2 regions of the Clostridium sp. DJ247 genome follow, and region 2 is predicted to be linked to the other one. Evidence: riboswitches for the same ligand, from Rfam matches in the RefSeq annotation. Region 2 holds a riboswitch; the other holds the start of a gene.
The links. Region 2 has a riboswitch for S-adenosylmethionine ahead of HGI79_RS10515 (YezD family protein). Riboswitches for the same ligand answer to the same signal wherever they lie in the genome.
Positions count from the first base shown of each region.

Region 1: another riboswitch for S-adenosylmethionine. It lies ahead of HGI79_RS10910 (MetQ/NlpA family ABC transporter substrate-binding protein); the one in region 2 lies ahead of HGI79_RS10515 (YezD family protein).

Region 1 covers NZ_JABAIW010000023.1:39,660-47,776, reverse strand. Annotated here, with positions in the region: gene HGI79_RS10920 (hypothetical protein) at 1-142, opposite strand, end outside; gene HGI79_RS10915 (D-alanine--D-alanine ligase) at 393-1,295, shown strand; SAM riboswitch class I at 1,545-1,655, shown strand; gene HGI79_RS10910 (MetQ/NlpA family ABC transporter substrate-binding protein) at 1,846-2,676, shown strand; gene HGI79_RS10905 (DHH family phosphoesterase) at 3,356-4,297, opposite strand; partial or broken gene HGI79_RS10900 (IS4 family transposase) at 4,392-4,916, opposite strand; gene HGI79_RS10895 (PLP-dependent aminotransferase family protein) at 5,303-6,754, shown strand; gene HGI79_RS10890 (Cof-type HAD-IIB family hydrolase) at 6,928-7,764, shown strand; gene HGI79_RS10885 (Rrf2 family transcriptional regulator) at 7,945-8,117, shown strand, end outside.
Region 2 covers NZ_JABAIW010000022.1:26,775-37,587, reverse strand. Annotated here, with positions in the region: gene HGI79_RS23680 (DUF6431 domain-containing protein) at 1-25, opposite strand, end outside; gene HGI79_RS10550 (GntR family transcriptional regulator) at 824-1,204, shown strand; gene HGI79_RS10545 (ABC transporter ATP-binding protein) at 1,206-2,105, shown strand; gene HGI79_RS10540 (DUF6449 domain-containing protein) at 2,080-4,122, shown strand; gene HGI79_RS10535 (Rossmann-like and DUF2520 domain-containing protein) at 4,442-5,314, shown strand; gene panB (3-methyl-2-oxobutanoate hydroxymethyltransferase) at 5,289-6,116, shown strand; gene panC (pantoate--beta-alanine ligase) at 6,144-6,995, shown strand; gene panD (aspartate 1-decarboxylase) at 7,000-7,374, shown strand; SAM riboswitch class I at 7,758-7,860, shown strand; gene HGI79_RS10515 (YezD family protein) at 8,079-8,240, shown strand; gene nifH (nitrogenase iron protein) at 9,000-9,821, opposite strand; gene HGI79_RS10505 (O-acetylhomoserine aminocarboxypropyltransferase/cysteine synthase family protein) at 10,062-10,813, opposite strand, start outside.

The sequences.
Region 1 (8,117 bases), on a different contig from region 2:
TTATACCTGATTTCTCTGCAACTACAGCAAATATCAGTCTTTCGCTGGTAGAACTCATACAAGAAAGAGTAGTATTAATATCAATTTTATACTCTTCTACATCTTTATAATATAAATCTGTAACATTTAGATAATTTTCCATTTCAAATCTCCTTATTCGACAATAAGTACATATCAATCATATTACATTATGGAAATTTTGTAAATTACTTTATTTTTCTACATTACTAATTATATTATTACAAATTATATGTTACAATAGCGACAAATTAATTTTTATAATATAAAGACCACATAGGTTATAAAAAAGTACATAGGTGGTACTTTCTTTATTTTCATTAAAGTATAGAATGTTATTAGAAGAATTATTAAGTTGCATGGAGGAAATATAAATGAAAATAGGCGTTATTATGGGAGGAATATCCTCTGAGAGAGAAGTATCGTTAAAATCTGGAAAAGAAATAGCAGGTTATTTAAATAAAGATAAATATGAAATAGTTCCTATAATTATAGATAAAAAGTATGATGTTATAGAAAAAACTAAAGATTTAGATTTTGCATTCCTTGCACTTCACGGCAAGTTTGGAGAAGATGGAACGGTTCAAGCGGTGCTTGAAACTATGGATATACCTTACTCAGGGTGTGGTCCTTTAACTAGTGGAGTTTGTATGGATAAGGATACCACTAAAAAGGTGTTAAAATCAGCAGGTATAAACACTGCAGATTGGTTGTCTGTTAAAAGTGTAGAAGAACTAGATTATAGTTATATAGAAAAGATGGGATACCCAGTAGTAGTAAAACCTAATTGTGGAGGTTCTAGTGTAGCTACTAATATAGTTAAAAGTAAAGAAGGTATAGAAAGTGCTGTAAAATTAGCATTAGATTATGATAACGAAGTTATGATAGAAGAATATATTAAGGGCGATGAAATAACTTGTTGTATATTAGATGGAAAAATGCTTCCTATAATTGCAATAAAACCAAAGTCAGAGTTTTTTGATTACACTGCAAAATATTCAGATGGTGGATCAGATGAAATTATAGTTGAATTTGAAAAAGAGCTGCAGGCTAAAATTGAAGAAATGGCTTTGCAGTGTTGGAAGGCTCTAAAGTGTAGTGTATATGTTAGAGTTGATATGATAATAAAGGAAGGTGTACCTTATATACTTGAGCTTAACACTTTACCAGGAATGACTAAAAATAGCTTGTTTCCAAAGAGTGCAAAGGCTGTGGATATGAGTTTTGCAGAATTGTTAGATGAAATAATTGAAATTTCATTAAAACAAAAAAGGTAGATGTATAAATTAAATTTAAGCTGTGGGTATCTATATTAATTAAATATAAAAATTACAGTTAGATTAATATAAATTTAATAATATAATTAATGCGTAATTGATAAGTATCATATATTAAAAGTGAAATAATGATAAATATGTAATAAATCATTTGTAAAAAATTATACCTTGAATAAAAAAATCAAAATAGTATTGACGTGATATTTATTGGTTGATATAATCTAAACAATGAATTTAATAATAAGTACTTACTTATCAAGAGTGGTGGAGGGACTGGCCCTATGAAGCCCAGCAACCAGTATTGTTTCATTTAATAATACAGTGGTGCTAAATCCTACAGTGTAAGCTGGAAGATGAGGATAACGTTGAGATTTTAAACTCGAGGTTTTCCTCGAGTTTTAATTTTTTTAAATAAGAACAAGGCCGGCCAATTAAAGTACTTTTGTTCTTATGCAATTATTGATTGTTTACATTGATAAGTTAAGACTATATTTAAAGTTAAAAAGAAAGTAAAGCATTTGAATAGAGAATTATTAGGAGGAATTTTATTATGAAAAAAGGAAAAATTTTATCAATAGCTGTATCAGCTTTGCTTGTTTTAGGATTAGCTGGTTGTGGACAAAAACAAGAGGCTGCTAAGCAAAATGATACTAGTAAAGAAACTAAAAAGGTTATAAAAGTAGGTGCATCACCAACACCACATGCAGAAATACTTAAGGAAGTAGTAAAGCCACTACTTGTAAAAGAAGGCTATGATCTTCAAATTGTTGAATTTACAGACTATGTAATACCAAATACATCTTTAGATAGTGGAGAACTTGATGCAAATTTCTTTCAACATATACCTTACTTAACTTCATTTAATAAAGAAAAGCATACTGATTTAGATTACACTGTTAAAGTTCATTTAGAGCCAATGGGAGTATACTCAAAGAAGGTTAAAAAATTAGATGAACTTAAAGATGGAGCAACAATTGCAATACCAAACGATCCATCAAATGGTGCTAGAGCATTAAAAGTATTACAAGCTTCAGCTGTTATAAAGTTAAAAGATGGAGATCTTGTATCTAAGTTAGATATTACAGAAAATAAGAAGAATATTAAAATAACAGAATTAGAGGCAGCACAACTTCCAAGAGTTATAGGTGATGTAGATGCAGCAGTTATAAATACTAACTATGCAATTCCAGCTGGATTAAATCCAACAAAAGATGCTATAGCTATAGAATCAAAGGATTCACCTTATGCTAATGTACTTGCTGTTAGAACAAAAGACAAAGATCAACCATATATACAAGCTCTTTCCAAGGCTTTGACTTCCCCAGAAGTTAAAAAGTATATAGAAGATAAATACAAAGGAAGCATAGTACCAGCATTTTAAAGTTTATAGTTTATATTGCTAAGTATATAGGAATAAAACCTCTTTCTAAGGTAAATCTAATATTAAGAAAGGGGTGTGTAACCGTATGACCAAAGGCGGTATAAATAAACAAGACGTAAATATTGGTACAAAAAGAACTAATAAAAGTGATGTTCAAGAAAAGCACGTAAAGAATAGAAAAAAGCCTAAACAATAGTAGATAAAAACTCAGTACTTACTAGGTGCTGAGTTTTTTATTACATTATGAATTTAATAGACCTTTGATAAACTCGCTTTTCTCAAACAAATCTAAAGGTCTAAACACCTTTCAAATACTTAGCTAAGACCATAAAGAAAAGTATTTAAATGATCTTCAGAATTGTCAGTATATTTCCTAGTATAAGTGAAGTTATGAAATTGGATATCTATACGAGGTTTCAACTTTAGAACCTCATCTAGGTGTTGGTATATGTTACCGGTTCTTTGCGTCATAAATACTTTTTAATAAGTTTAAATCTCAAATTTAATTAAAGAGTCAGAATCTATGATTTTGATATGGTTGCTTACTCTGTGAGTACGCCTCTGACACAAAAAAGAGAAGTTTCATAATAATAGTGTAGCTTTGTAAAAAAAGTTTAACCGTTTATAAAAAGTGAAGCCATATTCAAAAGGTTATACCAAGATATAGTTGAACTGCGAACTATTTGAATAAGCTTTTAATATATTCTAGTTGTTTATCTTTATCTATTTGACTTCTTGAAGCTTTTGGCTGACCACCACCACCGAATTGTTTTGCCACTAATCCTAAATCAATATTATCTTTTATACCTCTATAGCTAACAGTTTTATTACCAATCAGAGCAATAAAATCAAATTCAGTAAACTTTTCAGCTAAATAGTTCCCTAGTTCAGATATATATTGATCTGCAAAAACTGCTCCAACATTGTAATTTTCAATTTTAATATTGACTAATTCTTTTGATTTCAACTCAAAGTATTGCTCTTTCTTATCCCTATCCAATTCAAGCATTAGTAAGTCTGTATCATCAAAATCAAAAGCTTCTTCAGTTGTTAACTTATTAATGATTCTATCAACAAATTTCTGTATGCCATATAAACCAAGTAAATTATTCCATTTATTAGGGTTATCATTTTTATAAACTGTTTTCCATTCCCATGTATCATATTGCCTTACAGTTTCCACAAAATCTTTTATTTTTTTATTACTTAACTTTACGTTATAATGTAATGATTGAAGTATGTGCTTATAAAATAAACTTGTTCCACTACATTTACCTAGTTCATTTTCAACTTCAATGTCACACCACCAATATTTTTCTAAGTGTAGTGCAGTAGGATGATGATCTATTAAAGTGAAAGATTCGCACAGGTTAAATCCAGGTTCAAATACTTCAGGTTCAGTATTATTGATTATTTCAGCAAGTTCAAGAGTTATTGATATATCAGTTATATAAACATGATCATAGTTATCGTAACCTTTGTTATCTATAAAAGCTTTAACCTTGCTATTTATATCTTCATAACCGCAATATTCAATATCGGCCTTATCAAAACACAATAGTCCTAAAACAGCACACCCTATTCCATCTAAATCATTATGAGTAAATATTTTTATATTCATTTAGTAACCTCCTATAAATTCGTATAATTATCATGTTTTGAACAAACTATTCCATAGGCGTAAAGCTAAACCAGTTATATACAAATAATATAGCATCTTCAATTTCAAATGTATCTAACAGTTTATTTTTAAAGCTATATACTGTTTGTATTTTAAGTGCTGATTCTGAATTCCATTTTGTACCAAATCCTCTATAAATATCTCTTAATGAATCACTAGTTTTAATTATACTACTATCGCAGATTTTTATATCGTTAAAAATCTTAAATATTTCTATATGGTTATGTTTAATTGTTTTAAGTATGTTATCTTCGATAATATGTCTAAGAATAGATTCTAAGAATTCAAAACCTACTTTAAGTTTATTTTCCAAAGCCTGTCTGGACAAAGTTAGTCCAGATACTGTTTCTTGGCAAAAATCTGCTATGTTTCTCAATGAAATATTTTGAAGACTATATACGCCAAATGTAAATGCTTTAAAAAATGTAAAACCATCTAACTTACTATTTCTTTTAGTGAATTTAACAGCTAATGACAAATTATTAATAATCTTCTTTGAAAGATTATTAATAATTTTTTCTATTTTAGCCATGCTATCTACTGAGTTAATATTCTTCATAAAAGTTATTCCTTTTTATTTATTATAATATTAGGAGTAGCTTTTTTCTTTATATTTATACTATAGATATAATGGTTTAGTACCAATATTAGGTTTGGATTTACGCCTATGCAAACTATTCTATAAAAATATTATACTCAAATGCATTTAAATAAAGTTTTACTCAAATTTTTTATAAAATTTATGTTTTAAATTCACGGATTTAGACTAATGTCTAAGGTTTTTTTAAAATTTTCGCTAAGACTGATTAAAAATATTTAAATTTGACTTCAACATTAGTGATATACTCCTGAGTATAAGTAAAATTCAAGTTATGATTATTCATAAAATAAGAAAATCTTTATTTATAGTCATATTTGTGTGAAAATATATATAGAGGTGAAAATATGTTTTTAGATATAAAATTAGATAAAAATACGCCTGTATATATTCAAATCAAAGATTATATAAAGGATATGATACTTAGAGGTATGATAAGAAGTGGCGAAAAGCTTCCATCTACTAGGGAATTGTCCTCTGTTTTAAAGGTAAGTAGAAATACAATAATATGTGCATATCAGTATCTCGAAGAAGAAGGATTTGTATACATGCAAAAAGGTAAGGGTGCTTTTATTGCAGATATTAAGATAAATCCTCAGGAGAAATGGAGCATTGATTGGGGTTGTCATATAAACAACTTAGCAAGGGTTTCTCAAGAATTAGATATTGTAAAGCATGAGGCTAAGTGGAAAAAAGGAATGATATCTTTTAAAAGTATAGCTCCAGATCAAAGTCTTTTTGATATAGAGGAAGTAAAGAGAGCTTTTTTAAATAGGTTGTCTATTGAGGGGGAAAAAATATTAAATTATGGATATGCTCAAGGGTATAAACCTCTCATTGAATATCTATTAAAATATATGAAAAATAAAGGTGTAAATGTACAAGGAAAGAATCTTATTATAACTAACGGTTTTACTGAAGGCTTTGATTTAATTTTATCTTGCTTAACTAATAATGGAGATAAGATACTTTGTGAAAATCCAACTCATAATACTGCTATAAAGATAATGAAACTTCATAATCTAGAGGTTGTAGGAATAGACATGGACAGAGATGGTATAAATATTGATAAGTTAAAGAGGACTTTAGAGAAAGATAATTTTAAGCTTTCATATTTGATTCCATCCTACCATAACCCTACTGGAATTGTCATGTCTGCAGAAAAAAGAGTGGAGGTATATAAGATTCTTAGGGACTATAATATACCAATAATTGAAGACGGATTTAATGAAGAATTAAGATATTCAGGAACTCATGTGTCGCCTATTGCGGCATTAAGTGGAGAAGGTAACAGTGTTATATACATAGGAAGCTTTTCCAAAATACTTTTTCCAGGTATGAGAATAGGTTGGATACTAGGAGATAGTAAGTTAATAGATTATTTAGAAAGTGTAAAAAGGGCTAGAAACATTCATACATCATCCTTAGACCAAGCGATATTCTATGAATATCTTCAAGGTGGCACTTTTGAAAGATATATAAAAAAATCTAGAAAAGTTTATAAAGAAAAATATGAGTATGCAGTAGAATGTGCTAAAAAATATATTTTATGTAGTGAAATACTTGGTGAAGGTGGACTTCATATATTTATAAAGTTAAATGGAATAGATGCAAGAGAAGTATTAGATCAGTGCTGTAAGAGGGGAGTAATTTTTACTCCAGGAGACATATTTTACACAGATAACAAGGGGAAAAACACTCTGAGACTTGGATTTTCTAGAGTTTCTAAAAAACACATTGAAGATGGATTTAAAATAATAGGTGAAGTTGTAGCTGCACTGCAAGAAGGGAAGCCTTAAACTTAATTAATATACTCGTTAGCTTCTAAACTTGTACTTTAAAGCTTTGTAAAATACAGGGGAATATGGTTGTGAAAAGTGTATTTAAGTAGTAAGCTTTATATAGATATATTATTGAGTTAAAATAGTTAGGAGCAAACTAACGTAAGTTATTATAGAACAGGAGAGTGTTTATGAGTTATAAATTAGTCTGTATCGATATGGATGGCACACTTTTAAACAGCAAAAGAAAAATAACAGAAAATACAAGAAGTGTATTAAAAAATGCACATAATAATGGAGTTCATATTGTTATAACTACAGGCAGAATATATGATAACGCAGAATACTACTCTGACCTTATAGGGGTTAAGTCGCCAGTTATTGCAGCCAATGGAGCCTTTATAAAAGAAAAAGATAAAGATGAAATTATATATAAGAGTATACTTGGTAAAAAATTATCTACAAAAATATTAAATATTTGCAGCAAATATGAAGCGGCATTAGAGTTTCATACTTCGCAGAAAATGTATCTTGGAAATAAGTTAGATAAATCTATTATTAATCTTCTTATGCAGAAAACTTTGCTTAAGGAAGAAAAAATAGAAATAATACATGTAAAAAATATAGAACAATGGAAAACTATTTTACATAATGAAGAGGAGAATATAGTCAAATGCATAATTTCTAATAGGAATGAAGAGGAGTTACAAAAAATTAGAAATGAAGTAGAGAAACTGGATGATGTAGAAGTGGTTAGTTCTGCAAGAGATAACATAGAAATTACTTGTAAAGGAACTTCTAAAGGAAGGGCAGTTGAAATTTTAGCTGGTTATTATAACTTGAAAAGAGAAGAGATAATAGCTATTGGAGATAGTGAAAATGATCTTTCAATGATAGAATATGCAGGTCTTGGAGTGGCTATGGGAAACGCAATAGATCTAGTAAAGAGAAAAGCCAACTATATAACAGACACCAATGATGAAGAAGGTGTAGCAAAGGCTGTTAATAAGTTTATAATGAATATATAGAGTTTCAAGTCTGAAACCCTATATAGAACTGGAACTTTTAAATTTAATTTATTCCACATAGCATATTACTAGATTATGCCACTGATAAATAGTATAATTAAAATAAATTTATTTTTTGTTATTTCATAATATATAATAATAGTAAGAATGTCAGATTATTTTACTAGGAAAGGAGAGCTTATGAAAGTTTCAACTAAAGGTAGATATGGGTTAAAAGCTCTTATTGACTTAGCTATATATTCAAAATCTGAGGTAGTTACACTAAAAAGTATTTCAGATAGACAAAATCTTTCAGAGGGATATTTAGAACAAATTTTTTCCGCTTTGAGAAAAAGTGGCTTTGTAATAGGGAG
Region 2 (10,813 bases):
AATTAACATTAAAATCTATTATCATAATATCAAGTTGTGAACTATAGTTATCTTTTATAGTTCTGGTGAGATTTGGAGAAGTACTTTGGACGGTGGCTTCTCCTTTTCTTATTTTACTACAAAAACAAAGGATAAAAGAATGTTAAATTTATTTTTCTCATTCTTTTATCCTTTTCTTATTTGTGTGGTTAAATAAATTTGAAATAAAGTTAAATATTCAAGAGATATTATAGTACAAATCTACAATTAATATCAGAAATTTGGATATTTAGTTTCTGCAAAAACGGTATTAAAGTTACTGAAGATAATGAATCTTTACAAAGCAACATTGATTCATATTTATTTAAATCAAAGCTTAAGTATGGATTAATATCAAGATAGCATGAGATAGCACTTTGATGATATTTATTAGATGAGTAAGATAACATTCTCCAAATGTCACCAGGAAGAACAAGGTTATCACTTGCAACTCGTTGAATATAACTTGTCAGAGACTCACCTTTCCGTATTGCTGGTCGAAATAAAAAAACATCATTAATACTTAAGCACCACCTTAAAATAAATTCATTTCAAATTATTTACAAATTCCTTTGTATTTAATCACTGTACTAATAGGGATGGATTCAATATATATTTATAAACAAATCTTTATTTTCCACAATATTGTAATTCAGTCTCAGACTTTTTGAAATTGAGTCTCAAACTCTTTGAAACCAGTCTCAAACTTTTTGCAAACTCACACTTATTTACAAAAGTGAAAATTTATAATATAATATAACTGTATTATGAATAATAGTACAGTTATTACGGAAGGAGAGACTAAATGTTTGAATTAGATTTAAGAAGTAGACTACCCATCTATGAGCAGTTGGTAGAAAAGTTTAAGGAATTAATTATAACGGAAATACTAAAAAAAGACGAAAAGCTGCCTTCAGTTAGAACTCTTGCTAATGAACTTACCATTAATCCTAATACTATTCAAAAAGCATATAGAGAATTGGAAACACAAGGGTATATTTATTCAATACCTGGAAAAGGTAGCTTTGTAGCTTCTATAATACAAAATGAAAATAACAAAAAAATATCTAAATTAAAAGATGAATTGATAAAGATATTATCAGAAGCTATGTACTTAGGAATGAAAAAAGATGAAATTATTAAAATAGTTTCAGAAGTAGATAGTATTGTTAAAGGGGGAAAGTAAGGTGATAGAAGCAAAAAATGTTAGTAAGGTTTTTGAAGATTTAGAAGCATTGAAAAATGTGAATATTCATGTAAATAAAGGTTCTATTTATGGGTTAGTGGGATCTAATGGAGCTGGTAAAACTACTCTCATAAAAACTTTAGTGGGGATTTATAAACAAGATGAAGGTAGTGTGCATATAAACGGTGAAGCGGTATTTGAAAATGTAGATATAAAATTAAAGATGGTATTTATACCAGACGCTCTATATTTTTTTTCACAGTATAGTATAAAAGATATGGCAAAATTTTATAAACGCATATATCCAAGTTGGAATGATGAAAGATATGAAAAGTTAAAAGAAGCTTTTAATATAGAAGAAAACAAAAAAATACACAGGTTATCCAAAGGAATGCAAAGACAAGTTGCTTTTTGGCTTGCACTTTCTAGTATGCCTGATTTGCTAATACTGGACGAACCGTTAGATGGACTAGATCCTGTTATGAGACAGAAAGTAAAAAATTTAATAATACAGGATGTGGCAGAAAGACAAATGACAGTACTTATTTCTTCTCATAATTTAAGAGAGCTGGAGGATTTATGTGATCATATAGGTATTTTGCATAAAGGAACATTAATTTTAGAAAAAGAACTAGACGACTTAAAATCAGATGTCCATAAAATCCAAGTAGCCTTTAAGGAGAACATAACAGAAGATATTTTAAAAGATGTAAATATCCTATATGAGGAAAAGAGAGGAAGTATAATGCTTTTTATTGTTAGAGGTAAGAAAGAACAGGTCATAAATCAACTGAATAAATATGAACCTGTAATTTTAGATATCTTACCTTTAACCTTAGAAGAGATTTTTATTTATGAAATGGGGGATGTAGGATATGAAATCAAAAACATCATTTTTTAGTAAAGGAATAATCTTAGATGATATAAGAAGATTCGGATGGATAAGTATTGTACATGCATTGGCCTTATTTTTTGTTGTACCATTAAAGATACTAATGTTACATAGCAGTGAACAGGTCAATAAAGAAATAATTAGCAAAGAAATAATTAAAAATATGTTTTATCTCACATATACACAGTTTCAGAGTTTTTTAATAATAATAGTTCCAGTATTGCTTGGTATATTTCTATTTAGATATATGCAGGTAAAAACTTCAACGGATATGATTCACAGTCTACCTGTTAAAAGAAGTGTATTATATAGAAGTCATGTAGCGGTGGGTATTATATCATTGATTATACCTGTAGTAGTTATAGCTATTATATCTATATTTTTAAATAAAACTTTAGATTTAGGACAGTATTACCGTATTTATGATGTAGTTCAGTGGTGTGGAATTACTATACTTTTTAATCTAGTATTTTTCTTTGTTTCTGTACTTGTGGGAATGATTGTTGGAAGTTCTGTATTGCAGGGAGTTTTGACTTATATTCTCCTATTCTTACCTATTGGATTAACTCTTTTAGTTACAGAAAGTCTTAATACCTTCGTTTATGGCTTTATGAATAACATAAGTCAGGATATTAGCAGACTTTCACCTATTGCAAGAATTTTTCAAGGATTCCAGGATTATCATAATATTAACAGAAAAATTAGTATAACAGAGTTAATTGTATATATAGTTTTATGTATTATAATATATTTCTTAGCTGAGATTATTTATAACAAAAGAAAAATGGAAGCAGCTGCTCAAAGTATTGCTTTTAAAAGTTTACAATATGTATTTAAATATGCTTCATCCTTTTGTGTTATGTTGCTAGTTGGTGCATATTTTAAGGGAACTCAGGGAAATATTCAATGGATATTATTTGGATTTTTTATAGGTTCTCTTATTGGATATTTTGCAGCAGAAATGATTGTGAAGAAATCCTTATGGGTTTTCAAAAGCATAAAAGGATATATAGTTTATGCAGTTGTTATTATTGTAGTAATGCAGGGAATAAAATTTGATGTTATTGGATATGAAAGTAAGATACCAAACATAAATGAAGTGCAAAGCATATATTTCAGTGAAGGTTTTAATGAATATTATCAAAAATTTAATATGTATATATATTCAGATAAGAAGGATTTGCAAAGTATACATGATTTTCATAAACAGCTTATACAAGATAAAACAAAAAATAAAGGTGTAAGTAACAAGAATAAAAGGAGTATTGTTTTCCAATATACATTAAAAGATGGAAGTAAGATTCAAAGAGGCTATTATGTTTCTTATGATGGTTATCAAAAATATTTTAAGCCTATTTATGAATCAAATGAATATAAAAGCACGACTTATGATATGTTAGGTGTAGATGTTTCAGATGTAGAAAAGATCACAATTAATCCTAGATTATATGTTAACAAACAAGCTATAATAATAAAACCAGAAGATATTAAAGAGGCTATGGAGGTATTAAAGCAAGATATAAGTAATGAGACTTATGAAGATATGAGTAAGAATAAGGCAGATTGGGCGGATATGACCTTTATTATACAAAATGATAAGTTAAAAAAATATCCAAGGTTAAATGATGAAGCTCGTGGAAATAAAGAAGGGCATTTAGCTTGGAAAAAATCGTATAAATTATTTGAACAATGGCTAAACAAGAAAGGTTACCTGGAAAATTCAAGAGTGCTTCCTAAAGACATAGAATATGCTGTAGTAGAAAAAGTTGATAATGATAAGCAGTGGGAAGAAAAGCGTAGAACTGGAGAATATATTAATAAAAATAATGGAAAATCTTTTGAGATTAAGGACAAAAATCAAATTGAAACTTGCTTAAGAAATTATGAAAATCTCTTTGCTAAATACGGTGGAAATAATGGAAAATATGTTATCGGATTCTATAGTACAGATAAAAATAAAATGGAATATGGAACTTTTGATGAAGACAGTGCTCCTGACTTTATTAAAGCTTACTTTAGCAAATAATAACTTAATACAAAAGAATCAAGGATGTTAACAAAATAAACTTTCTAAATATTTGTTTATTAAAGAAAATCTAGTGGAATGTGTCGTGCTATACCCACTAGATTTTTTATTTAAAACAATATATACATTCATTGAGTAATAGTGAATTATATGATAAAATTAGAAAACGGGTAGTATTCATTATTAGAAACTGCACCAGGATTATTTATGAAGGTATATATCTGCTTATATCGTTAGAATAAGACAGTTAAAGGGAGTATTTTTATTATTAATAACTTTAGAAATTTGTATCACTTCTAAGATAAAAGGGAGTGATGTATTGAAAATAGGATTTATCGGAGCAGGAAAAGTAGGCTTTTCCCTAGGTAAATATTTTGTATTGAACAATATAGATGTTATAGGCTATTATAGTAAAAGTTATAAATCTGCATTAGATGCTGCAAGCTTTACTAATACAGAGGTGTATACATGTTTAGAAAAATTAGTTAACCATAGTGATACAATATTTATTACAACTCCTGATGATGAAATTTCGTGTATTTGGCAGAATATACAAAGATTTAATATAAAGGATAAAATCATATGTCATGTCAGTGGTTCATTATCCTCTAAAATCTTTTCAAACATAAACCAATCTGGTGCTTTCGGATATTCAATCCACCCTATGTTTCCATTTTCAGATAAATATACAACATATAAAAATTTAAAAAAGGCGTATTTTTCTATTGAAGGATGTGAAGAATATTTAAATCGTATTAAAGGTTTTATTGAAGGCCTTGGTAATAAAGTAATAGTAAGAGATGGTGATAAAACTGAATTGTATCATCTTGCAAATGTTACAGTGTCTAATTTAGTGCTGTCTTTAATAAGCTTAGGCTGCACATATTTACAAAAATGCAATGTGAGTTATGAAGATTCTATAAAAGCTCTCCTTCCATTAATAGAAAATAACATTGAGAACATTAAAAATAGTGGAGTTATTCATGCAATAACAGGTCCAGTGGAACGCTGTGATGTAAAAACCATTAAAAAACATATGGAGGTTATTCCAGAAGAACACATTTTACTATATAAAGTATTGTCACAAAATCTTTTGGAGCTTTCAAAACAAAAGAATTCTGAAAAAAACTACGAAACATTGGAGGATTATTTAGGAGGAAGCAAAAATGAAAAATACAACAGCAACCTTTAGAGAGGCTAAAAGTAAGGGAGATAAGATTACAATGCTTACAGCCTATGACTATTCTACTGCTAAATTAGTGGATGAGTCTGGGATAAATGGTATTTTGATTGGAGATTCTCTTGGAATGGTATGTCTTGGGTATAAAGATACTCTAAGTGTTACTATGGAAGATATGATTCATCATACAAAGGCAGTTTCAAGAGGAACTGTTAATGCACTTATAGTAGCAGATATGCCTTTTATGTCCTATCAAACTTCTGTTTATGATGCAGTTAAAAATGCAGGTAGACTTATAAAAGAAGGTGGAGCACAAGCTGTAAAATTAGAGGGTGGGGCTGTTGTTTGTGAAGAAATAAAAGCTATTGTTAAGGCTCAGATACCAGTAATGGGACATATAGGGCTTACACCTCAATCTGTAAATGTATTTGGAGGATTCAAAGTTCAGGGAAAAACAGAAAATGAAGCTAAAAAGCTTATTGAGGAAGCTAAAAGAATAGAAGAAGCAGGAGCTTTTGCTTTAGTTTTAGAATGTGTTCCAGAAAAGCTTGCACAAATAATAACTAATGAGTTATCAATACCTACAATTGGAATAGGAGCAGGCCCATTTTGTGATGGCCAAATTCTTGTTTATCAAGATATGCTGGGAATGTTTACTGATTATACTCCAAAGTTTGTTAAAAAATATACAGATTTAGGTTCAGTAATGAAAAGTTCTTTTAAAGAATATATAAAGGATGTTAAGGAAGGTATTTTTCCTTCTAAAGAGCATTGTTTTAAAATAGATGAAGATACATTAAGAAAGCTATATTAAGGGGGAAAGTGTGAAAACACGAATATTATGATGATAGTAAAAACCATAAAGGAAGTTAGAGAACAGATAAAAGAATGGAAGAAGCAAGGATTTACCATAGGTCTTGTTCCAACTATGGGATACCTTCATGAGGGACATAAATCTCTCATAGAAAGGGCTGCAGCGCAAAATCATAAGGTTGTAGTTAGTGTATTTGTAAATCCAATACAATTTGGTCCCAATGAAGATTTTGAAAGCTATCCAAGAGATATAGAACGTGATAGTAAACTTTGTGAGCTTGCAGGGGCCAATATAATATTTAATCCAGATGCACAGGAAATGTATTTTGAAGATAGATGTACTCATGTAGATGTACATGGTTTAACAGAGGGATTATGCGGCGGAAAACGACCAGGTCATTTTTCAGGAGTGTGTACAGTTGTTTCAAAGCTATTTAACATAGTAACTCCAGATAAGGCCTATTTTGGAGAAAAAGATGCACAGCAGCTAGCTGTAATTAAAAGAATGGTCAGGGATTTAAATTTTGATATAGAAATTGTAGGATGTCCTATAATTAGAGAAGAAGATGGATTAGCCAAGAGCTCAAGAAACACTTATCTTTCAGCAGAAGAAAGACAAGCTGCTTTAGTGTTGAATAGAAGTTTAAAAGCAGCAGAGGAGCTTTTAAAAAATGGAGAAAAGGATACAACTACGGTTAAAGCAGCCATTAAAGAAGAAATAAATAAAGAAGTTTTAGCAAAAATAGATTATATTGAAATCGTAGATAGTCAGTCATTAAAATCAGTTGAAACAGTAGAAAAAAATGTACTAATAGCTATTGCAGTGTTTGTAGGTAAAACAAGATTAATAGATAATTTTACATTTACAGTGGAGGAATAACAATATGATATTAAATATGTTAAAAAGTAAGATTCATAGAGCAGTGGTAACACAGGCTGAATTAAATTATGTGGGAAGTATAACTATAGATAAAGCATTAATGGAAGCAGCAAATATATTAGAAAATGAAAAAGTCCAAATTGTAGATATAAACAATGGGAGTAGATTTGAAACTTATGTTATAAGTGGAAAGGCAAATAGTGGAGTAATGTGTTTAAATGGTGCAGCTGCTAGATGTGTGCAACCAGGGGATAAAATAATTGTAATGGCATACTGCTATATGGAGGAAGAAAAAGCAAGAGAACATAAACCAATAGTAGTCTTTGTAAATGAAGATAATACAATAAATGAAATAACTAATTATGAATCCAATGATTAGTATGGATAACCACGCCCGAAATTTAACTTATACTCCGGGATATATTATCATGTTTCGTCACGTTAAATATTTTTAATTAGTCTAAAGCTTAAATTTGAGAAAAATCTAAGAACTTTGATAAACTCGCTATGCTCAAACATATCTAAAGTTCTAAGATTTTTTCTCAAATTTTCGCTAAGACTAATAAAAAATATTTAAATGTGACTTCAACATTGATAATATATCCCTACGTATAAGTTAAATTTAAGTTGTAGGTATTTATAGAAAGTAAAATATAAAAAAATGTTAAAATTTTATGAATGAAAAAGTTTTCTTGTAAATATAAGGTATTGACACATTAATTTTGTTTTGTTAGAATTACCATATAATAAACGAAAAAATATTTCTTATCTAGAGAGGCGGAGGGACTGGCCCATTGATGCCCAGCAACCTGAATATATATTCAAAGGTGCTAATTCCAGCAGGTATATACCTGAAAGATGAGAAACCGGAAGAATTTTAAGTCTTCTTGTAGATCATCTACAAGAAGACTTTTTTATTTAATATATAACCTTTAAAGTCATAACAAATGTAAAAGTTAGTATAGATATGCACATAAATTTTATTTTCCGTTATTTATGCTATACAAAATCTAAAATAAAGGTTTAATGTCTTGTAAATTTCTATGGTTAAGTTTATCTTATTGTTTTTGGGGAGGGTTAAAAGTGAGCGAAAAGATTAAAAAAACACACAAAGGGATTTCAGAGGAAAATTTAAATAAACTATTAGAAATGTTGAAGATAGTAAAATACGGATCTATAACATTAGTTATACAAGACGGGATGGTTGTACAAATAGAAAGAAATGAAAAAGTGAGATTAGTATAAAATTAATAATTTCAAAGGTAACTTAGGGCAGCAAAAGATTAAAGTTTTTGTTTTAAAACCTAGTATTCGGGTATGAATAATAAGAATAATAAGAATAACGTATGTATTAGTTGACCAGAAATACTGGAGACTAAGCTTTCTCGGTTTTATTGAGATTTGCTTGGTCTTTTTTATTAGTTTAGTTCTTTAAGCTGGTAATTGGTGTTGGTTAACAGTTTGTTATGCTAAATATAGATGGAGCTATAATAAACACAAATCTTATACTTGAAGCTAAAATAGATATAACCGTGTCCGAAATTTAACTTATACGACCGAATATGCTGCCAAACTTCGGCACATTAAAAACTTTTAATTAGTCTAAAGTTCGTGTTTAAGCAGAGAGCCAAAATCTGTGATTTTGTGCGAATCGCTTACTACTCTGACGGAAGGAAGAGTAGTTTCATTATAAATTTCTAAGAACCTTTGATAAACTCGTACCTCAGTCCGGACCAACTTATCAATTACCATTGATAAGTCGCTCGTTGAAAGCCATTCAGGCTTTCAACCATATAAAAGCTCCTAAGATTTTCAAAAACACTTCATTAAGACTAATAAAAAAGTTTTTAAATGTGCCTTCAGTTTTGGCAGCATATTCCTACGTATAAGTTAAATTTAAGTTGAGGGTATCTATCTTCAGCATGTTAAAAGTTAAAAAGGAAAGTTCAATACGACTTTCCTTTTTAACTTTTATATTTTTAATTTTAAGAGAGTTTACAGAAATTATAAGTCCATAAGACCATATTCCATTAATATTTCTTCTAATCTATCTTGTGTCATTGGTTTTGGTATAACAAACATGTCATTGTCATCTATATTTTTAGCTAATGTTCTGTATTCGCCGGCTTGTTCAGCTGTTGGATCAAAATCTATAACAGTTTTCTTGTTTATTTCTGCTTTTGTAACCATTGGGCTTCTTGGTACAAAGTGTATTAATTGGCTTCCTAATTCTTTAGCAAAGTTGTCAAGTAATTCGTATTCATTAGCAACCTTTCTGCTGTTACAGATGATACCACCTAATCTAACTCCGCCGCTGTTTGCATATTTTTGTATACCTTTTGATATATTGTTTGCTGCATATAATGCCATCATTTCTCCACTTGCTACTATATATATTTCTTGAGCTTTTCCTTCTCTGATTGGCATTGCAAAACCACCGCAAACAACATCTCCTAATACATCGTAGAATACATAATCTAAATCTGCTTCATAAGCACCTAATTGCTCAAGCATATTTATTGAAGTTATTATACCTCTACCTGCACATCCAACTCCTGGTTCTGGTCCGCCAGATTCAACACATTTGATTCCACCAAATCCTGGTTTTAATATAGCATCTAAATCTACATCTTCTCCTTCTTCTCTTAATGTATCTAATACTGATTTTTGAGCTAGTCCACCTAATAATAATCTTGTTGAATCTGCCTTAGGGTCACATCCAACTACCATTATTTTCTTATCCATTGTTGCAAGACCTGCAGTAAGATTTTGTGTTGTTGTAGATTTTCCTATTCCACCTTTTCCATAAATAGCTACTTGTCTCATTTTAAACATCCTCTCTATAATCTTTTGGTTTTTATATGCTGCAGAGTGCTGCAACATACAATAAAAAAAGGCTAAATTTATACCTTTTAATTAAAGGAATAAATTTAGCCTCCAGTTTACTGGTCAACATAATTTCTTTGGTTATTTTAACATAAATGGTTAAATATATAATTAATTATTATTTTATTAGTTAATTTTATATTTGTCAATACATAGTATAAAAAATATATATTCAATGAATTAAAAATCAAGTGATTTAAAAGCTTGATCTAAATCATATATAATATCATCTGGATGTTCTATACCGATTGACAGCCTAATTTGGTCTAGAGTGACACCAGCCTCTTTTTGCTGTTGTTCTGAAAGTTGACCATGGGTAACAGATGCTGGATGAACAACCAGTGATTTAGCATCTCCTACATTTGCTAATAGTGAGAATAATTTTAAGCTATCAATAAATTTCCTTGCTGCGTCAATGCCGCCTTTAATACCAAAAGTAAATATAGATCCAGCCCCTTTAGGAAAATATTTTTGAGCTAAATCATAGTATTTATTATCTTTTAATGCTGGATAGTTTACCCAAGAAACCTTTTCATGATTATTTAAAAATTCAACTACTTTTAAAGTATTAGAAACATGTCTTTCAATTCTAAGGGAAAGTGTTTCTAAGCCTTGAATAAATAAAAATGAGTTAAATGGACTTGCTGATGCGCCTATGTCTCTTAAATATCTAACTCTTGCTCTAGTAATATAAGCTAATTCTTTAAAAGCTTCATAGTACTTTATTCCACCATAACTTGGATCTGGTTCTGTGAAACGAGGAAATTTTCCACTGGCAGTCCAATCAAAGTTTCCGCTATCCACAATTAAGCCTCCAATAGATGTTCCATGTCCACCAATAAATTTTGTTGCAGAATGTACAACAATATCTGCCCCATATTCAAATGGCTTTAAAAGATAAGGGGTGGCAAAAGTGTTATCAACTATTAGTG